One region of the Paenibacillus sp. FSL L8-0641 genome, then DNA from elsewhere that is predicted to be linked to it. Evidence: riboswitches for the same ligand, from Rfam matches in the RefSeq annotation. Region 1 holds a riboswitch; each other region holds the start of a gene.
What was found. Region 1 has a riboswitch for thiamine pyrophosphate ahead of MKY16_RS04930 (ECF transporter S component). Riboswitches for the same ligand answer to the same signal wherever they lie in the genome.
Positions count from the first base shown of each region.

Region 2: linked by a shared signal. The riboswitch ahead of MKY16_RS12810 (thiamine phosphate synthase) and the one ahead of MKY16_RS04930 (ECF transporter S component) in region 1 are both predicted to bind thiamine pyrophosphate.
Region 3: linked by a shared signal. The riboswitch ahead of thiC (phosphomethylpyrimidine synthase ThiC) and the one ahead of MKY16_RS04930 (ECF transporter S component) in region 1 are both predicted to bind thiamine pyrophosphate.
Region 4: linked by a shared signal. The riboswitch ahead of MKY16_RS02295 (ABC transporter substrate-binding protein) and the one ahead of MKY16_RS04930 (ECF transporter S component) in region 1 are both predicted to bind thiamine pyrophosphate.

Region 1 covers NZ_JBBOUW010000001.1:1,104,894-1,110,007, forward strand. Annotated here, with positions in the region: gene MKY16_RS04920 (polynucleotide kinase-phosphatase) at 1-198, shown strand, start outside; gene MKY16_RS04925 (TatD family hydrolase) at 219-1,016, shown strand; TPP riboswitch at 1,060-1,169, shown strand; gene MKY16_RS04930 (ECF transporter S component) at 1,420-2,016, shown strand; gene MKY16_RS04935 (ABC transporter ATP-binding protein) at 2,016-3,467, shown strand; gene MKY16_RS04940 (energy-coupling factor transporter transmembrane component T family protein) at 3,442-4,233, shown strand; gene MKY16_RS04945 (methionine ABC transporter ATP-binding protein) at 4,373-5,098, shown strand; gene MKY16_RS04950 (methionine ABC transporter permease) at 5,091-5,114, shown strand, end outside.
Region 2 covers NZ_JBBOUW010000001.1:2,892,293-2,897,406, reverse strand. Annotated here, with positions in the region: gene MKY16_RS12820 (hypothetical protein) at 1-771, shown strand, start outside; gene MKY16_RS12815 (ABC-F family ATP-binding cassette domain-containing protein) at 956-2,509, shown strand; TPP riboswitch at 2,604-2,712, shown strand; gene MKY16_RS12810 (thiamine phosphate synthase) at 2,978-3,571, shown strand; gene thiO (glycine oxidase ThiO) at 3,636-4,784, shown strand; gene thiS (sulfur carrier protein ThiS) at 4,781-4,984, shown strand; gene MKY16_RS12795 (thiazole synthase) at 4,987-5,114, shown strand, end outside.
Region 3 covers NZ_JBBOUW010000001.1:896,924-902,037, reverse strand. Annotated here, with positions in the region: gene thiC (phosphomethylpyrimidine synthase ThiC) at 1-1,338, opposite strand, end outside; TPP riboswitch at 1,528-1,640, opposite strand; gene MKY16_RS03970 (IclR family transcriptional regulator) at 1,796-2,539, opposite strand; gene MKY16_RS03965 (alpha/beta hydrolase) at 2,840-3,877, shown strand; gene MKY16_RS03960 (Fe-Mn family superoxide dismutase) at 4,133-5,114, shown strand, end outside.
Region 4 covers NZ_JBBOUW010000001.1:515,408-520,521, reverse strand. Annotated here, with positions in the region: gene MKY16_RS02305 (bifunctional 2',3'-cyclic-nucleotide 2'-phosphodiesterase/3'-nucleotidase) at 1-1,495, opposite strand, end outside; gene MKY16_RS02300 (pyridoxamine 5'-phosphate oxidase family protein) at 1,718-2,152, opposite strand; TPP riboswitch at 2,423-2,532, shown strand; gene MKY16_RS02295 (ABC transporter substrate-binding protein) at 2,721-3,764, shown strand; gene MKY16_RS02290 (MTH1187 family thiamine-binding protein) at 4,299-4,592, shown strand; gene MKY16_RS02285 (ABC transporter permease) at 4,589-5,114, shown strand, end outside.

The DNA of each region.
Region 1 (5,114 bases):
GATTATCTTGCCCCTGAGAATTTAAAGCGTCTGAAGCAGCGTCGAACGAACAAAAAGGAGCGTCATGCCCTGATGGAAGGAGCGCTTGGTATGGAAGGCGTGGAACGTTTTGTCCGCAAGGATACGGTAGATCGTATTCATGAATGCGTCCTTGCCGCACTATCTCTGGAATCAGAGCCGATTGATCCAAGATTGTAGTTTGCGAGGGAGGGATTGAGATGGAAAGGGGTACACCGTTAATTGATATTGGTGTGAACTTGATGCATCGTTCGTTTCATGCAGATCGGGAACAGGTGGTAGAGAGAGCCGCGGCTGTAGGGATTTCACCGCTGATTATTACCGGGACCAGTGTCCGCAGCAGTCGGGAAGCTTCTCAGTATGCAGCGCGTTATCCGGGCAAGCTGTATGCGACAGCTGGCGTGCATCCCCATGATGCCAAAGACTGCAGTGCAGACACGATTCAGCAGCTCCGCCAGTTGGCGGGTCAGCCGCAGGTCGTATCCATAGGGGAATGCGGATTGGACTATAACCGTGATTTTTCGCCACGTGATGTGCAGCGCCGATGGTTTGGCGAGCAAATCCAACTGGCGGGTGAGCTGAAAATGCCGTTATTTCTGCATGAACGAGATGCACATGAGGACTTTGTCGCTATGCTTCGGGAGTATCAAGGGCTTGTCGATAAAGCGGTAGTGCATTGTTTTACCGGCACGGAACAGGAATTGCGTACGTATGTAGAAATGGGACTGTATATCGGAATCACCGGCTGGATTTGCGACGAACGGCGGGGGAAGCATCTGCGTGAACTGGTCAGAGATATTCCCTTGGACCGTCTGATGATTGAAACGGATGCTCCATTTTTGACCCCGCGTAATTTGCCTGTGAAGCCTAAAGAAGGGCGTAATGAGCCCATGTATCTCGCTCACATTGCTGCTACGATAGCCGAATGTACAGGTCGAAGCATGATGGAGATCGAAATCGCGACGACGGAAACGGCTAAACGTTTCTTCGGATTATAGGATTGTCAAAGCCATAGATGTGGTATATATTATAGTGAATTAAAAAGCATTGTCGGGAGCTTGAGAAAGTCAGGCTGAGAGGGTGGCCCTTGCCACTGACCGTGAAATCTGATCTGGGTAATGCCAGCGTAGAGAAACCAAGAACACTATACAGGAATGCCGCTTTTTTTTGCGGTTGTCGATAGATTCAATGTATGTCCTAGCATTTTACCTTGATCCTGACTTGGCTGGGTATCAGTGTAGTAGTTTAGACTACTGGTTATATAAGGCATATCGACGAATGATGTTTTGTATGGTGCTTCACCTTTTACTGCGCATAAAGCTTGCCTGGAGATTCAGCTCCAGACAAGCTTTTTTTCATGGCCAAGAGGCCAACTATAAGGAAAAAGGGGAGCACGCAATAATGAATACTGCTGTAAGAGCGTCCAAAGGGTTGAAACTGACGGATATTTTGGTCACGATTGTGATCGCTGTTGTGTTCGGGTTGATCTACAAAATATGGGGACCTGCCTATGATTTGATGAAACCATTGGGTCTACACGCCGAGCAACTGATGTATGGCATGTGGTTTATGGCAGGTACGTTTGCTTATCTCATCATTCGCAAGCCGGGTGTTGCGATTTTGGCAGAGGTGGCAGCGGCAACGGTCAGTGCTTTTTTGGGAAGCGAATGGGGTATGTCCACCTTGTACTATGGCCTGCTGCAAGGCTTGGGAGCGGAGCTGTTTTTTGCGGCTTTTCTGTATCGGAACGCAAACCTGTGGGTTGCTTCGCTAGCTGCGGCTGGGGCGGCTGTCACTTCTCTGATTTTAGACTTCAGCTACGGGTATATTGATCAGCTATCGACTTGGAACTATGTTTTGTATATTGGATTTCGGATGATTGGCAGTATTGTGATTGCCGGGGTATTCGCGTTCTATCTGGCTAAGGCATTGGAGGTAACCGGAGTCACGCGAAGTTTGAGGCCTGCAACGGAACAAGATTATAAGGGGCTGGATTGATGAGCCGGGCAACCGAAGATGTGGTGGCTTCGATCACCCGGCTACGGTTGAAATTCCCCGGTGAGCAAGAGCTGCTTTTTCACAATATGTCTTTGTCTGTCCGCAAGGGGGAAAAGCTGCTGCTACTGGGACCGAGTGGATGCGGTAAATCAACACTGCTCCAAGTGTTAAGCGGTCTGATTCCACGCACGATAGAAGTGCCTATGAAATGCGATGCTGCTGTAATCCCAAGTGTCTCAGGTATTGTATTTCAAGATCCTGATACGCAGTTCTGTATGTCATATGCAGATGAGGAACTGGCTTTTGTGTTGGAAAATAATCAGGTTCCCCGGGAGCAGATGCGATCCCGTATTCGCGAGCTGCTGATACAGGTGGGTCTATCGACGGATGATATACATATACCCATTGGCAGCATGTCACAGGGAATGAAGCAGCGGCTGGCGATTGCGTCTGTGCTGGCTATGGAGCCAGAAGTGCTTTTTCTGGATGAGCCCACGGCTTTGTTGGACGAGGAAGGCACTACACAGGTGTGGGATACCATTCGCAACATTTCGGTAGACCAGACACTGGTGATTGTGGAGCATAAAATTAATGAAATTGTCCATGATGTGGATCGGATTGTGGTGCTTTCTGCTCAAGGGGAGATCATTGCAGATGGAAGGGCCCAAGAAGTATTTCATGTGCACCGGCAGGCATTGTCCGAGTACGGCGTGTGGTATCCGGGAGTATGGAATGAAGCGTCTTCGCCACGTTGGAGTGAAGCAGTGACGCAACAGAATGGTGCGGGGACTGATGTGCTGGAGCTGGAACATTTTAGCGGCCTCCGCGGTTTAAGTTCAGTGATTTATGTGGAGCATGCGCAGGTGAAGCCTGGCGACTGGATTGGCGTGGTTGGTGAAAACGGGGCTGGCAAAAGCTCGCTACTGCTCTCCATGATGCGCTTACTTCGCACACAGGGACGTTATAGCGTGCGCGGAATTGAGGCAGGCAGTACAGAACAACTGGCAGAGCGTATCGGGTTCGCGTTTCAAAATCCCGAGCTGCAATTTGTAGCGCATACCGTACGAAAGGAACTAGAGTATTCGTTACCCAAGAGCTTGTATACCGTTGAACAGTGCCGGGAACGGGTCGATCGGATGCTCGTACAGTTCGGACTGGAGCGGTTGGACGAGCGGCATCCGTATCAGCTTTCGTTAGGCCAAAAAAGGCGGTTGAGTATTGCTACGGCTATGATTCGTGAGCCGGAAGTGCTGCTGCTCGATGAACCGACCTTTGGGCAGGATGCGCGTAATACCTTTGTCATGCTGGATATGTTGGAGCAGCTGAGAGCGGCGGGCACGGCCATTGTGATGGTCACCCATGACCCGGAAATTGTCCGTCGATATTGTACCGATACATGGCGGATTCAGAAAGGGGAACTACAGTATGAACCTGTCCTTTCCCCATCATAAAACATGGCTGCATCGCGTGAATCCGGGCCTAAAGCTCGTGATGTTTTCCATCCTGTTTGTGGTCGTTATAGTCATTCATGATCCGAATGTCATGTTTAATGTTGCGTGTGCTATGCTGTTGCTGCTTGTCTGGTCAGGCCATCCATGGAAGAGGCTGCTGCTATACGGGTCTCCCTTTATATTGGTGTTTATTTCAACTTCAACGGGCATGATGATGTTCGGCAAAGGGGTGACGACCTGGTGGACATGGGGCTTGATCCATGTGACGCAGGAAAGCTTTTACCGAGGCATGCATCTGGGCTTTCGTGCGCTGAGTATGGCTGCGGTAGGTTTGTTGTTTGGTTTAACGACTCGTCCAGTGGACCTTTTTTATTCACTGATGCAGCAATGGAAGCTCCCTCCGAAGTATGCATACAGCTTTTTGGCAGCCATGCGGTTGATGCCTATGATGGTGGAGGAATTCCAGGCATTGAGACAAGCCCACCGTATTCGAGGTTTACATCAGCATGTGTCCAAATGGAATATGTATGCCACGCTTCGCAGGTATGCGATTCCGCTACTCGCTCAAAGTATTCGGCGTGCCCAGCGCATTGCTATTGCTATGGAAGCCAAGGGTTTTACCAATGAAACCAAGCGAACGTATTATTATACGATCGGCTATTCGGCTATAGATATTGTATTCATATTCTATTTTGTCGTCATGCTTACGCTGGCTTGGGGACTTGGGATTTGCTTTCCTTATGTAGGGGTGTGGGATGTACGTTAATTGTTGTCAAAAGGCTTTGCCCGTTTTCTGCTCTGTGGTATATTAATGCAATGGGAATTGACGGCTCGTACAGACCCGCCTGGGCTGGCGGGCTTATTACATTTTCCCTGAGAAATGGATCATCAGGAGGCCAGGTTTCATGATTACGCTGCATCAGGTAAGCAAGCATTATACCACCTCAAGCGGCCAATTTCATGCGGTTCAATCCGTGTCCCTTCAAGTGGAGGAGGGGGAAATCCACGGTATTATAGGTGCCAGCGGTGCCGGTAAGTCTACCTTGCTCCGGTTGATGAATGTATTGGAAAGGCCGGATGAGGGAAACGTGGTTGTGAACGGGGAAGATCTGACTCGCATGCCGGAAAAACGTCTCCGTGAAGCGCGGCGATCCATAGGGATGATTTTTCAGCATTATCATCTTGTTCACAATCGGACGGTCAGTGGAAATGTAGCAATGCCGTTGGAGCTGTCAGGTGTCGCGAAAAAAGAGAGAGCAGAACGTGTGCGCGAATGCCTGCAATTCGTCGGTTTAGCTGATAAAGCAGAACAGTATCCGGCACAATTGAGCGGAGGCCAAAAGCAACGTGTAGCGATAGCCAGAGCGCTGGCGAATCGACCTGCGGTGCTGCTGTGTGATGAGCCGACCTCGGCGCTTGATCCGCAGACGACCGCGGATATTCTGGGCGTGTTACGGGAGATCAACCGTGAACTGGGAGTTACCATTGTAATTGTAACGCACGATATGGACGTGGTACGCAACATTTGTACCCATGTATCAGAAATGCGGGATGGACAGCTGCTTTCCACGCAACGTGTAGCTGACGCTGCGGTAGGTTCAACAGCGAAAGCAGGTGAAGCTGATGAATGAAATGCTGAACATCATT
Region 2 (5,114 bases), 1.8 Mb from region 1:
GATAAAGAAGCAGCGCTGAACACGTTCCTGCACACCCTTTTTCTTAATGTAGGCATTGATGGGGATATAGTAGCACAACGTGCATTATTGGATTACATACCGGCTATTGTAATTCTGGATTATGACGGTTATTATGCGTTCACCTCAGAAGCCTATACAGACGAGCATGGACAAGCTGCTATTGGCCACAAATGGAGCGAAAAAAAGCCATATGCCTATGTTGATTTAGTAGGCAACAGTGTGGGGTTCACCTTGGATAATTATGTGCACGCATACGATGCTCGGAATCACAGGTGGATAGAGGGCTTTCAAAAGGAACTTCAGGATCAGACCGCTATATCTTTGCTGAATAATTCAGAAACTTTTGAGCAAATACGTCGTTCCACCATTGTTCGCAGCGTTCAAGAGGACTTGGCGCGAATTATTAATGTCCATAACGAAAAAGCAGCGCGTAACGGCATAACTTATTCGTTCACGCTACCGATCATTCCGCAAGAGGAGTGGTACAACACGGTAGATGATGTGGGGCTGATCGCGTTTATCCAAGGCATTCCGGTTGGAGACAGGTATTACAATAACTATGGATTTGGTGGTGGGAGAGTCGTTAGAAAGCAAGACATTATCGGTGGCATAGAACCAGATACTGGAATAAAGTATTTTTATAGAGATTCATGTCCAGCTCCCTTTAAAGCGAGTGAACGTTTCACGGATGAAAAATCTGCAGCAGCTGCGGGTTACTTTGAGTACAAATGTTATAATGGCTTAAAATAATCACCCTCATGGGTGGTTTTTCTTTTTTTAGGCAGATCCATACCAAAAAACCTTAAAATTCACTGTTTTCAATATTCCGATATGGTTGCAGAATGTGCTACAATAAAGCTTTGAGAGAAACGAAATGCATATGAAATAAGAACAGTCGGCAATGCCGATGACAATAAGGAGCCAAAAACAGCTTATGAGTTTATTGACTGTAGAAAATGTATCCCACAACTTTGGGGACCGCGCATTATTTAAAAATGTTTCCTTTCGATTGCTTGCGGGGGAACGTGTAGGTTTGGTAGGAGCTAACGGTGTTGGTAAATCGACACTCATGAACATTCTCACTGGAAAATTGCTTAAGGATGAGGGTAAAGTGGAATGGACTCCACGTGTGCGTTACGGCTATCTGGATCAGCATACCAAGCTGACACCGGGCAAAACGGTACGTGATGTATTGAAGGATGCTTTTCTTCCTTTGTTGGAATTGGAAAAGGAAATGATGCAGATTACTGACAAAATGGGGGATGCTTCTCCTGATGAGTTGGAAGTGTTGCTGGAACAGATGGGTGAAATTCAGGAGCAACTGGATATGGGGGATTTTTACCTCATTGATGTAAAGGTTGAAGAGATGGCGAATGGACTAGGTCTGTCGGCCATAGGACTGGATCGGGATGTATCCGCACTTAGCGGCGGGCAACGGACAAAGGTTCTTCTTGCTAAGTTGCTGTTGGAAAAGCCGAACGTCCTGTTGCTGGATGAACCTACCAACTATTTGGATGTAGAGCATATTGAATGGCTTACGCGCTATTTGAAGGATTATCCTTATGCTTTTATTCTTATTTCACATGATACTGAATTTATGAACCAGGTCGTTAATGTTATTTACCATCTTGAATTTGCCAAGATGACCCGTTATTCAGCTAATTATGAAAAGTTTCTCGAAATGGCGGATCTAAACAAAGCCCAGCATATTGATGCTTATGAGAAGCAACAGGATTTTATTAAGAAACAGGAAGATTTTATTCAGCGTAATAAAGCGCGTGCCTCTACATCAGGCCGAGCAAAGAGCCGTGAAAAGCAGCTTGATCGGATCGAACGTATTGATAAGCCTGAAGAAGCCGCAAAACCAACCTTTCAATTCAAAGAGGCACGTGCAAGCGGAAAGACGGTATTTGAGGGTATTGATTTTGAGATTGGTTATACACATGCCCTTTTGCCTAAAATGTCCATGACGATTGAACGTGGCGAAAAGATTGCAATTGTCGGCTACAATGGTGTCGGTAAATCGACATTGCTCAAAACCATATTGGGAAAAATTCCGCCAATCAGTGGAAAAACCTATCAAGGTGATTTTTTGCAGCCCGCTTATTTTGAGCAGGAAGTAAAGGCCGAGAAAATTACACCGATTGACGATGTGTGGAATGAATTTCCGCATTTGAACCAGCATGAAGTACGAGCGCATTTGGCGCGTTGCGGTTTGAAAAATGAGCATATCACGCGTCCGCTATCTGCGCTCAGTGGTGGAGAACAGGCTAAAGTCCGTCTTTGCAAACTGTTAATGCGTGAAAGCAACTGGGTACTGTTCGATGAGCCTACCAACCACTTGGATGTTAAAGCAAAGGATGAGCTGAAACGTGCTTTGAAGGAATACAAAGGGACCGTATTGCTTGTATCTCACGAACCGGACTTTTACGAGGATTGGGTAACCAAAACGTGGAATGTGGAAGAGTGGTCAAGTAAAGTTAACTAAAATCAGCTAAATCCAGTTCCAGCAAATTTCACACGAAGTGGGGTTTGCAGAATTAGAAAAATATGCTAAGCTATCTTTAGCTTATACAATAAAATAGTCACACTAGGGGAGCCGCCCATGCGGCTGAGACGGAATAAATGGATTTCGGACCCTTTGCACCTGATCTGGGTTATGCCAGCGTAGGGAAGTGAGCGCCGTACAAACAAGGCAACACCATCTTTATTTTTGTTTGTGCGTGGGACGATACACGTATACGGATATCATGGTCCGTTCGATTATTGGACGTTCGTTAAACCACTTCCTTGGGGAAGTGGTTTTTTTGCGTTTCGTTCATTTTAAGTAGTTCGAGCTTCCGTAGACGATTCACATATAATCCCCTTTCATTCCTGCTGGTAGACGTGGCTGGCTAAGCTTAGATCCTTTAGTCCAATGTGAGGTGAAGACAAAATCGAATTACACGCAATTTCGATGGAAAAGGGCACTTTTGCACAAGCCGCCCAAGTGGCTGCTGTGATTTGTCCGTATGTTCATTATGTACACGCACGTTTAAAACAGAATGGTGCCTCTGCATTGCTTTCTTTGACTCGCAGCCTGGTGGAGCAGGAAGTTCCTTTGCAACAAATTGTAGTAAATGATCGTGTGGATGTAGCTTTACTTACTTTGGTCGGAGCCGTTCAATTACCAGCTAATGGATTACCTGTTGTGGATGTGAAAAGCCTACTTCCAAAGGGTACACGCTGTGGAGTGTCTGTACATTCCTTGGAGGAGATGCAAATTGCTGAGCGGGCAGGAGCGGACTATGTACTTTATGGTCACGTATATGAGACCCATTGTAAGCCCGGTATTGTACCGCGGGGTTTAGCTCAGCTTGAACATATTTGCAGACTGTCAAACATTCCGGTGATTGCGCTAGGCGGCATACAACCGCATCATATCCCGGAGCTTTATAGGGCCGGAGCAAGCGGAATTGCGGTGATGTCTGGTATATGGGAGGCTGAGTCGCCCGTTGCAGCTGCAATGGAGTATAGGCGAATGGCAGACCTTGTAGTTCACAGCCTGTAGCGAGAAAACGAGAGTAGAGGCAAGCTGAAAGCAGAAGGGTTTATGGAGAGGAGATACGGAACAAATGCTAAAGATACACACAGAGGAAAGAGTGATTGGACACGCTGAATGCTTGGTCATAGGTGGAGGTGTCATCGGCAGTTCCATTGCTTATCATGTGGCCAAGGAGGGAAGAAGTACGATTATGCTGGAACGATTGATCCCGGGTGAGGGAGCCTCAGGAGCAGCGGTTGGAATGCTGGCAGCGGAAAGTGAAGAGTTCACCGGCTCTGAGCTATCACGATTTGCTCGCATAAGTCGAGATGCATTCCCTGAGCTTGTCTGTGATCTAGAGCGTTTGTCAGGTATTTCGGTGGAATTCCGTACTGAAGGGTTTGTGACCCCTTTCCGTACGGAGACTGAAGGCCAAAAACGCTGGAAAGCTGCTAAAACGCGAGAGGGTGATTCTCCTATCTGGTGGGATGCGAAAGAATTGGCCCGACGAATTCCAGGTTTGGATGAACAAGCGATCGGGGCAATATATCGTTCAAAGGAGACACAAGTGGCTCCTGTCCAGCTTTGCCGTGCTTATGCAGGTGCTGCTGCGGTGCTGGGAGCAACGGTATGGTCTGGTACACAGGCAGAGCAACTGGTCATACAGGATGGTCGAATTTGCGGTGTCCGTACAGATAGTGGTTTTTTTTCCTGCGATCAGGTCATTATTGCCGGAGGCTTGGATAGCATGAAATTGCTAGCGCAGGTTGGGTTTGAATATCCACTTTATCCGGTCAAGGGCGAAGCGGTAGCGGTCTCCTTGAAGGATCACCCGTTAGAATATACCATTTATGCTGATGATATTTACCTCGTGCCTAAACAGAATAACGAGCTTTGGATTGGGGCAACGAGCCTTCCACATCAATATGACGAAGAGGTGACCGTAGGAGGCTTGGAGGGGTTGCTGGCACGTGCCTCTGCCTGGCTGCCGCGCGTCCGTGAAGCTTCTTTTATACGCGCTTGGGCGGGCTTACGTCCGCAGGCTGTATCAGGTCATCCTTTTATAGGCATTGTTCCTGGGGGCGAGGGCGTATATGCTGCAGTCGGGCATTATCGTAACGGTGTCCTGCTGAGTGATGCTACCGGGCGTGCGATGGCAGCTATGCTTAATGGGGCTTGTGCAGCAGAACTTGGGATAAGTAGTTTTTCTTCTGAGCTCCTCAAGGAGAAAAGCTTATGAAGCTGACGATTAACGGCCAGAGCCTGACCTTTTCTAATCGAATCACTCATGTGAATCAATTGCTACATGAGCTTGATGTAAAGGTGAAAACCGTAGTGGTGGAGCTGAATCGGCATATATTGACCCGTGAAGATCATGATGAAGCGGTACTGAAAGATGGAGATTGCCTAGAGATTGTACATTTTGTGGGAGGCGGTTGATTATGTTAACCATTGGAAAAGCATCTTTTACCTCGAGGTTGTTGTTGGGAACAGGAAAATTCTCTGATCTAGATATCCAATCCCAAGCCGTAGAGGCTGCTGAGACGGAAATATTGACGTTTGCTGTACG
Region 3 (5,114 bases), 210 kb from region 1:
ATAGAAAGGAGCTTCCTTACAAATCTCCATTTGCAAATCCACATTCTCTTTGATTTTATGCATAGGGACATGTCCCGGCCCCTCAATCATGACCTGAACATCATGCTTCCATGCGATTTGCGTTAGCTCGCCCAACGTTTCCAGCTCTGCAAACTGTGCTTCATCATTCGCATCATAGATACTACCTGGACGTAGACCATCCCCGAGAGAAAAGGCCACATCATAGGCTTTCATAATTTCGCAGATTTCTTCAAAATGTGTATACAAAAAATTCTCCTGATGGTGCGCAAGGCACCAGGCTGCCATGATCGACCCGCCACGGGACACAATTCCCGTCATTCTATTCGCCGTCATCGGTATATACCGCAGCAATACACCCGCATGAATTGTAAAATAGTCCACTCCCTGCTCCGCCTGCTCGATCAGCGTATCGCGATACAACTCCCACGTCAGCGCTTCTGCTTCGCCGTTCACCTTTTCAAGTGCCTGATACAGCGGCACAGTTCCAATCGGTACAGGAGAATTCCGAATGATCCATTCACGTGTGGTATGGATATTACGGCCTGTGGATAGGTCCATAACTGTATCCGAGCCCCAACGCACAGCCCAGGTCATTTTCTCCACTTCCTCCTCAATCGAGGAGGTAACCGCAGAATTACCAATGTTCGCATTGATCTTCACGTGAAAATGACGCCCAATGACCATCGGCTCACTTTCCGGGTGATTGATATTCGAAGGCAAAATGGCTCGTCCAGCCGCCAATTCCTGCCGTACAAACTCAGGCTCCACCCCTTCGCGGATCGCCGCAAATTCCATTTCGGGCGTAATGATCCCTTGCCGTGCATAATGCATTTGCGTCACTGTACGACCTTGCGAAGCACGAAGCGGACGGTTGGTCACGCCGGGAAATTCAACTGTCTCCCGTTTGGAGCCAGGTTTCAGTCCATTATCCTCCGGTTTGACGGCGCGTCCCTCGTAAGCCTCCACATCGCCCCGTTCCAGTGCCCAAGCTCGCCGTAATGGAGGCAGGCCCTGACGGATATCGACCTGATAGGCTTCGTCAGTCATGGGACCGCTCGTATCGTACACACGCAATGGCTCATGATGCTCCGTGCCCTGCGGCGTATGTGTAGGATGAAGAGCAATTTCCCGCTCTGGGACGGCAATGTCCGGCCGCGAGCCTTGAATATATACCTTACGGCTCCCTGGAAAGGGCGTTACCCCACTGGCTTGCTCCCCGTTTGTCTTCTCTACCCCAACTTCCCTTGTTCCTGCCAACCTTACTTCTGCTGATTTAAATTCTGTTCCTTTTGTTCCTTCTACTTCTGTCGGCTTCATTGTCCATTCCTCCCGTTTCGATGAAATGACACACCGATCCGGAACCATTCCCAGGGTGGCGCTGATCTATGCAAAAAAAGCCGGTTCCCCAGGGAACCGGCTAATCTAACGAGGCAGCTATCCAAACTGTGCACACGTGGAATAAATCCTATTCCAATGCGTCACCGTAGACAGCAACTGCGTATACATTTCAATGGCCGATTACTTCCCTACGCTGGTATGATCCAGATCAGGTGCAAAGGGTCCGGAATCTTGCACGATTCCATCTCAGCCCGGCATTACAGGCTCCCCCAGTAACTGTGATACTTCTATTCACATGAGGCGGACATAACAGACATCCCGCCATCCTTATCAGATTACTTCAAATTTATGGCTTTGGCAACCCTTCTAGGTTCCATTTAGCAAGGAGACGCTCCTCATCAAATCACTCTGCTTGCTTCAACTGCATTCATTCTTGTTACGGAAGCATAAGCCCCATTTCCTTCGCCGCTTCGATCAAAATCGGAGCAAAGTCATGTAGCGTCTCGGGTGCAAGCCGACTGACCGGACCGGATACAGATAAAGCCGCAGTGACCTGTCCCTTCCGGTTCACAATTGGTGCTGCCACAGCAGCGGCCCCTGGCTCCCGTTCTTCATAGCTGGTCGCATAGCCCTTCTCGCGAATGTCCTGCAGCTGGGCTTTATAGACCTCCGCGTCTACCGAGGGCGGCCATTCATTCCCGCTTAGCAGGGCTTCCAGCTCCTGCGGCGGCATAAAGGCAGCCAGCACCTTACTGGAGGCTCCTACAGCCAGCGGCATACGCGCACCCACAGGCGCAACCCTGCGGATCGCCTGATTGCTCTGCACGGCTTGTATGCGAATACGCATGCTGCCGTCCCGTAAGTACAAGCTGACCGTTTCGCCCAGACGGTCACGCAGTCCTTCCATTGCAGGCTGTAACAACACTGCCGGCTCGTCACTTTGGGACAAATGTGTGGATAGCTCCCAAATGCGGAAGCCAAGTCGATATTTTTCCGTTTCGGCATTCCGAACGACAAAGCCCCGATCCTCCAACGTAGTCAGCAGCCGATGAACCGTGCTTTTATGTAGACCAATTTTGGAGGCAATCTCCGTTAGGCCAAGATCCGAATCTGCGGTAAAACACAACAATATATCAAGTGCACGCTCTACAGCGCGAACGGTTAATTTACGGTCTTCCATTCGTGAACCGCTCCTCTTGTATCCATATTCGTTTCACACTATGAAACATGGTTACATAAATTATATAGAATAGTCGCGGCTACTGTAAACCGATGTTTTTGTGACAACCATATTACAGAACGAGAACAAACATCGACAATTCTTTGCATCATTTTTACTTTTCCGGTTCAGGCGTTGACTTTGGATAACCCCCATCATACGATAATAGGTATCTATACGGATATACACTATCATTTTCAAGTGGAATTATACCTAAATTCTATTGAAACGAAGATCAATTTTATATAAGGAGGCTCTTACATGATTTCTACATCCCAGCGCAACTCTCAGCTACAGACCGCTGTTCAGGAGCCGTCCACCCCACTCTTTAATCCCCGTCTGCTGCGGTTCAAGCACGTTGTGATTGCTCTGCTGCTGTCGGTCGTTTTTTTTCTGTTGTTTTGTTTTATTGCTTTGCATGCTTACATCGCGTGGGTACTTACGAATCCTACCGTCGCGCCGCTGTACTCTAATCCGATGCAGGCCAAAAACATGCCTTATGAGGAAGTCAGCTTCCCTGCCAAGGATGGTAGCCGCATGGTACAAGGCTGGTATATCCCGGCGGATCAATCGCGGAAAACGATTATTTTCAGCCATGGTTATGGAGCTAACCGCGAAGAAAGCTGGATTCCCATGTATGATCTGGCGCATTATGCCCACAGTTTGAACTTTAATGTGGTCATGTTCGATTATGGATTCGCGTCACAAAACAGCAAATCAGTCGCAACCGGAGGCAAAGCGGAATCCCAGCAGCTTCTCGGAGCGATCCAGCTTGCGAAGCAACGCGGCTCGTCGGAGATTATCGTATGGGGCTTCTCCATGGGGGCAGGAACCGCTCTTCAGGCGGGCTTGCAAACCAAGGATGTGGACGCAATGATTTTGGACAGCACTTTCCTGTTGGAGCCGGATACGCTGTACCATAACATTCACAATCAAATTAACCTGCCAAGACATCCGTCTTTGGAAATTCTGGAGTTGCTGTTTCCAGTCTTGAACGGCACCAGCTTGCATCAGATTCCATATCAGGAGGTTAAAAAGGAAAACTATCCGTTCCCGATCATGTTTGTGCATGGTACACAGGATGAAAAGGCTCCTTATCCTATTGCGGAAAAGCTCGCTGCCAATCAAACCAACCCACTTTCCAGTGTATGGATTGTCAAAAACGGGATACATGAGCTTATTTTCAGAGAGCATCCCCGTGAATATCTACGGCGGGTATCGACGTTTCTAAGCAGTGTACAGGAGCTGGAGGACAAGAAAACGATCGCTGATGCCCACAAACAAACGACTACGAAGTAAAGAATTATTTTTCAAAAAAACGTATTTAATTCTTCACCTTGAAGAAGCCTGCCTACGGACACTAACCCGTGCCGTAGCTGGGCTTCTTTTTCGTTTACCATGGTATTCTTGTTCTACGTAACAGATGTGACCAAATTAAGCGAGTTCATAGACATATTCCCGACAGGACAGCGAATATACTGGGTACGTATGCATCCAGGGCAGATCTGCCAGATCCGCCGGATAGCCATAGTGGGATACGGGAGGTATAAAACGATGCTGAGTACTTATGGGTCTTTCCTGCCCTTACGTGTGCTGGAGGAAATTCGGCATTGGAAGCAGCAGGAAAGTTGGCATGTGGAAGTGATTAAATCCGCTACCGAGGGACTGGAGCCTACTTATGTACGGCTGCTGGATGATTGGCGGACTGTATTCGAACAGACGGAACGCACCGCCATAGAGTTACTTGAAGAGCAACGGAGCGCACTTGATCCGGCAGATCAAGCGTGGCATCAGGAATGGAAACAGCTGTCGGCTGCCCCACAAGCACATACACACGAATTCACTGAACCTTCAAAACAGTCAAGGGGATTAGACGGATCATCATCTGTAAAGATGCCATCGTCAGAGTCAGCATTAAACGCTCAGCCTGACTCACAAGAATTAAATCGTCGATTGGACGATTTGCTGCAAACCGCAAACCGTCAGTCACAGGAGTATGTACGGCAGCTCGGTCTGCTGAGCGAGCACAGTCATGCATTGCGTCAGCAGCCAAAATCCGCTGGAGTTGTATTACACGCGGCACATGAAAGCCAATATTTCCTAATCTCGACAACCCCCTTTCAAGAACCCGGCTCCATTGCAAGGGCTGCTGGGTTGTATCATGTAGCGACAGAGGGTGAGAATTACCCAGAGGAAGCGTTTCGAGAACGGCAGGCAGGCATAAGGGGAGAAGGCACATCGACGACTAAAGGCGTCAAATCCAGCCAGGCTCAACCTTCGGCAACGGAAAAAACCTCAATCGGCCGGTCGGTTCCTATTGGAGGACATCGACTCCCACCGCTCCCTTACCCCTATAATGCGCTTGAACCGTATATTGATGAAAAAACGATGCGCATTCACCATGACAAGCATCATTTGAGCTATGTGAATGACCTGAATAAAGCGGAAAAGAAGCTGGAAGAAGCCCGAAAAACAGGTAATTTTGATCTCGTAAAACATTGGGAACGCGAACTGGCATTCAACGGCGCAGGCCATT
Region 4 (5,114 bases), 590 kb from region 1:
GCGATTGCTCCTCAGTTTGCTTTGGATCAATACGGTTGAACTGACCCGCAGACCACTCCAGCCATTCCTGAATTTCAGCACCGGTCACTTCTACAGCATGAACCGTGTTCGGGTACACATACAGGTCGGACACGTTTTTAATCGCTACCGTACCTTCAGGAATATTAGTGTAATACTCGGCTCCGTTTCGACCGCCGGCCTTGAATGGAGCGCCTGCCGACAATACTGGAAGTTTTTCGTATTCAGTTCCTTTGAGATGGTTTTGAACATACCATTTCTGTGCATTCGTCACAATTTGAATGGAAGGGTCGTCCTGCACTAATGCAAAATAACTGGTAATTGGCGCCGTCGTTGTTCCTACAGGCTGGCGAATATAATCCAGCGTTCCTTGATGCTCTTCTTTGACCGCATCAATCAGTTTAAATTCAGGGATAAACTGCACAGTCTGATTAGTGGTGCTCACAACCGGACGCACTTGAGATTGAGAGTTAGTCACGTTCCACTCGCGATTTTTCTTTTCTAGGCTCAGGTCAATGATACCCAGATCCTTGCCCCATGAGGAGGCTTCCACGGCTGGTACGCCATTAATGGTTCCCTTATCCAGATCTACACCCTTCATATCTTTAAAATCAGGGCCAGGGAAAGATTTATGAGCATGCCCAAACAGAATAGCGTTAATTCCGTCCACCTGGCTCAAATACTTAACGGCATTCTCCATCAGTGGCGTTTGTGGCACATCCTCATAACCGGTATGCGCAAGCACGACAATAATGTCAGCACCTTCCGTCTTCATTTGAGGAATAAACTTTTTCGCCGTTTCCACAATATCCTTCGTAACGACTTTATCCTTCAAATTGGCTTCATCCCACTGCATAATTTGAGGTGTGACCAGACCGATCACACCCACTCTGAGTGTATGCTCTTCGCCCTTCTCGTCCGTTACTGTTTTATCAAGAATCTGATAAGGGGTAAAATAATTCTTAGTAGCTTGGCCCCCTTTATCAACATAAACGTTCGCATTTACATAAGGAAAATCAGCTCCCTTGAGCGATTTGTCCAGAAAGTCGAGACCGTAGTTGAATTCATGGTTGCCCACTGTAGCTGCATCATAGCCCATCAGGTTCATCATCTTGTAGACCGGATGGACACCGCCTTCTTTCTCAAAGGTTTTGTTGCGGGCCATATAATCGCCTAATGGGTTGCCCTGCAGCAAATCACCATTATCGAACAGCATACTGTTTCTTGTTTCACTACGTGCCTTCTGGATCAAGCTAGCTGTACTAACCAAGCCATACTCGTTGGTTTCTTTGTCCGAATAGTAATCGTAGTTCATCAGGGACGCATGGATATCCGTTGTTTCCATGATCCGCAAATTCACCGTAGCGCTATCACGAGAATCACTAGCTGCCCAGGATGGAGCGGCTGAAAACACCAGCATGCTACAAGCTACAACTGCTGCTGTAAACCCTTTAAACCAATTTTTACGTAATAACAAAATATACCCCTCCTCATTAAGGTGTATGCCTCATATACATACTTTTGCACATATATGTAAGCCTTGAACTCACCATTTCTATTTTAATCCAACGCCAGACAAAAGAGTAGTCATTTACTTAAAATTATTTATGAAAAAATAATTAATTTTCTCAAAAACAAAAAAACCAGCAAACCTCCTGAAAAACTTGGAGATTTACTGGCTTATCCATTTATATTCGTATTATTTCTTCCACACCTGGCGCTCCATTTGCTGACCCACATACTCAATGCGAGTCGGATTCACGTCCAGAATGACATAATCGGGATCGTCCGGTCCGGAAAACCACTCCTTCAAGGAGTCGTTCCACACTTGTTTGCGTAGCCCCTCATCAGCTGTAATTTGGACGGTAGCCTCCACTTCAACAACTTCCTTCGTACCGCCAACCTCATAACCCAGCAGCAGATAAGCATTCGGATTGTCCTTTAGCTCATCCACTTTATGCGTTTTGCGATCTGTCGCCAGATGAATGTTCATTCCATCGTTAAAAAGGGCCATATAGCGTACTTTCGGTTTGCCACCCTCTACCGTACCTAACGTACAAAATTTGTTGTTATCCAAAGCCTTCACAATGGCTTGTTCCAGTTGGTTGCGATCCAATGTTTCCGTTTTACCCACAGTACAACAACTCCTTTTCACGAATTAGAATTCTCTACGGCCATGCCATTGGGCACCAGCCCATCTGAACCTACCTGCGCAGCTGTTCTGAAAATAACATGACCGGATCGAATCGGATTGATTCATACTCATTTTCAGATCAAAGCTCACAGTAAAAGTGTACCCTGTCGTTCGGCAAATGAACCGTCATCTCTCCCTTCATGCTGGACAGACCCGCATTCAAAGCATATAATCGTCGTAGTAAACCCGAATAAATGAACCCATTAAACCATACAATGCCAGGGGTGCTGGAATCGGCCGGCTGAGAGTGTGTCCCAAGACACTGACCCTTACAACCTGATCTGGGTAATGCCAGCGTAGGAATGCTTAAGCAAGATGTGCCTTTTTTACATAGGACCATCCCTTACTTTGGTATATACAAGCGCAAGCGTCCCGGAAACTCGGGGCGCTTTTTTTGTTGAAGTTGTTGGAAAGATCGCGTCCGGCAGATGTTATTTTTATGAAAATGGGAAACTTAAGCTGTCTGATTGGATGGATAACGGGTAATCAAAAGGAGAGAACACTAACGATGAAGCGCATGAAAATATTAAGCCTGGGACTGATCAGTCTGTGGCTCATGGCCCTGACCCTGACCGCTTGCGGTGGAAGTCCCCCTACATCCCAAGAAGCGGCTTCCGCTACCGACACTCAAACGTCTACTCCGGCAAAGGGGCTCAAAGATGTTAAAATCGTGCTCGACTGGACACCCAATACGAATCATACGGGACTCTATGTCGCCAAGGACAAAGGATTTTACGAAAAAGCAGGTTTGAATGTCCAAATTGTTCAACCTGGTTCAGGCGGAGCCGATCAAATGGTTGCTTCTAATGCTGCACCTTTTGGTATCAGCTACCAAGAAGGCGTCACACAGGCTCGCACGCAAGGCGTACCGCTTGTATCCATCGCTGCGGTGATTCAGCATAATACCTCAGGCTTCGCAGCCCCGGTAGATCGCGGAATTAAGAGCCCGAAAGATTTTGAAGGTAAAAAATACGGCGGTTGGGGCTCTCCCGTAGAAGAAGCGGTCATGAAATCCATCATGGATTCAGACAAAGGCGATGTGAGCAAAGTGAAGATCGTCAACATGGGCAATGCAGACTATTTTACAGCCGTGAAGCGGGATATCGACTTTGCCTGGATTTTCTACGCATGGACCGGAATCGAGGCCCAGCTTCGAGGTGAGCCTCTGGATATGCTGTATGTAAAAGATTATTCCAAAAGCCTCGATTACTATACGCCTGTAATTGTGAGCAACGAACAAACGATAAAAAATGATCCCGAGCTGGTTAAAGCGTTCATGGATGCTACCGCACAAGGCTATGAATACACTATCGCCCATCCGGAAGAAGCCGCGGACATCTTAAGCAAAGCTGTACCGGAGCTGGATAAAAAACTGGTACTTGCCAGCCAAAAATGGCTAAGCCCACGTTATCAGGATGATGCCGCGCAATGGGGCGTGCAAAAAGCGGAGGTATGGCAAAACTATTCGGACTGGATGTACGAACGCAAGCTGCTCAGCAAGCCTTTGGAAGTCGATAAGGCCTTCACAAACGACTTCTTGCCCAAGCGCTGACCATTTGTTAAAACGCTAAATAAGACTGAACTAGACAAGTGAACGAAGCGCCACTACGCAGTCGGATGATGCTTCCCATCGCTGTTGTACCCAGATTTCTTAATAAAAACTTATGATTAGTGTAGAAATCCGGGGAGGTTATGCTTCCGAAGCGAGCTTTCCTACGGAAAGCTTTTAAAGCGAACGCTAACGCTTTTACAGCACCATTCCGCCCACTTCGTTCTCGTTCCACTTGGTTTATTCTTTAGTCTCATAGTATCTAAAGCGCAAAAACAGATGCGCTTGTGTGTAAAAATGCCACACAACCTATCAAAAATTAAAGTGCTTTTAAGACGGTTGGCAGCGTAGCGGTTCATTTGAATCTAGAGAAGCGTAGCGCTCGCCTTTGCCGTGGGATTCTTACCTTTTAAAATTTATTCAAAGAATCCCATGGCAACAGCGATCGTAAGATCAAATGAAACGCGAAGCGGTCTCCCCGCCTTAAACCACCCTATTTTCTCTAAAACACTTCAAATGAAGGACAGGTGAATTTGCATGGCTAATACACTGCTCAGTATTCAAGTAATCCCTAAAACTCCTAATAACGAGGACTCTTACCCGTATGTAGATAAGGCGATTGAGGTCATTCAGCGCTCCGGTGTCAAACATCAGGTGAACCCATTGGATACGACCATGGAGGGCGAGCTCGACGAGTTGCTGAAAGTGGTTAAAGAAATGCATGAGGCTTTGACGGAAGCGGGCAGTCCCAGCGTCATTTCACAGATCAAAATCGCACATAACCCACAAGGCATCAGCATGAACAAGCTGACCGAGAAATATCGCCCATGAATCCGAAAGGCAAGAACGCATCCTGGTGGAAAAGCGTATGGCCGCCCCTTGTGGCGGTCCTCTTCTTTTTAGCAGCCTGGCAGGGGGCGGTTTCCTATTTACATATTGAATCCTGGCTACTGCCAGCTCCATCCCTCATCGTACAGGAGGGCATGGCCCAGACGGCGCTGCTTGGTGCCCATACATGGGCTACAATTCGCCTGACACTTGTGGGATTCGCTATAGGGACAGCAACGGGACTGTTGATCGCCATCGTTCTTCATACCATTCCTTTTCTCAAATCCGCCCTGTATCCGCTGCTTATCCTGAGCCAAAACATTCCGATCATCGCCCTGGGGCCGCTGCTCATGGTGTGGTTTGGTTTTGGCATGCTGCCCAAGCTGATGGTCATTACCTTAGTATGCTTTTTTCCCGTGGCTGTAGCGACCATGGACGGGCTGACACGGACGGACCGTATGATGATGAACTATATGCAGATGTCGGGTGCCGGTCGCATGGCTATTTTTATGAAGCTGGAGTTGC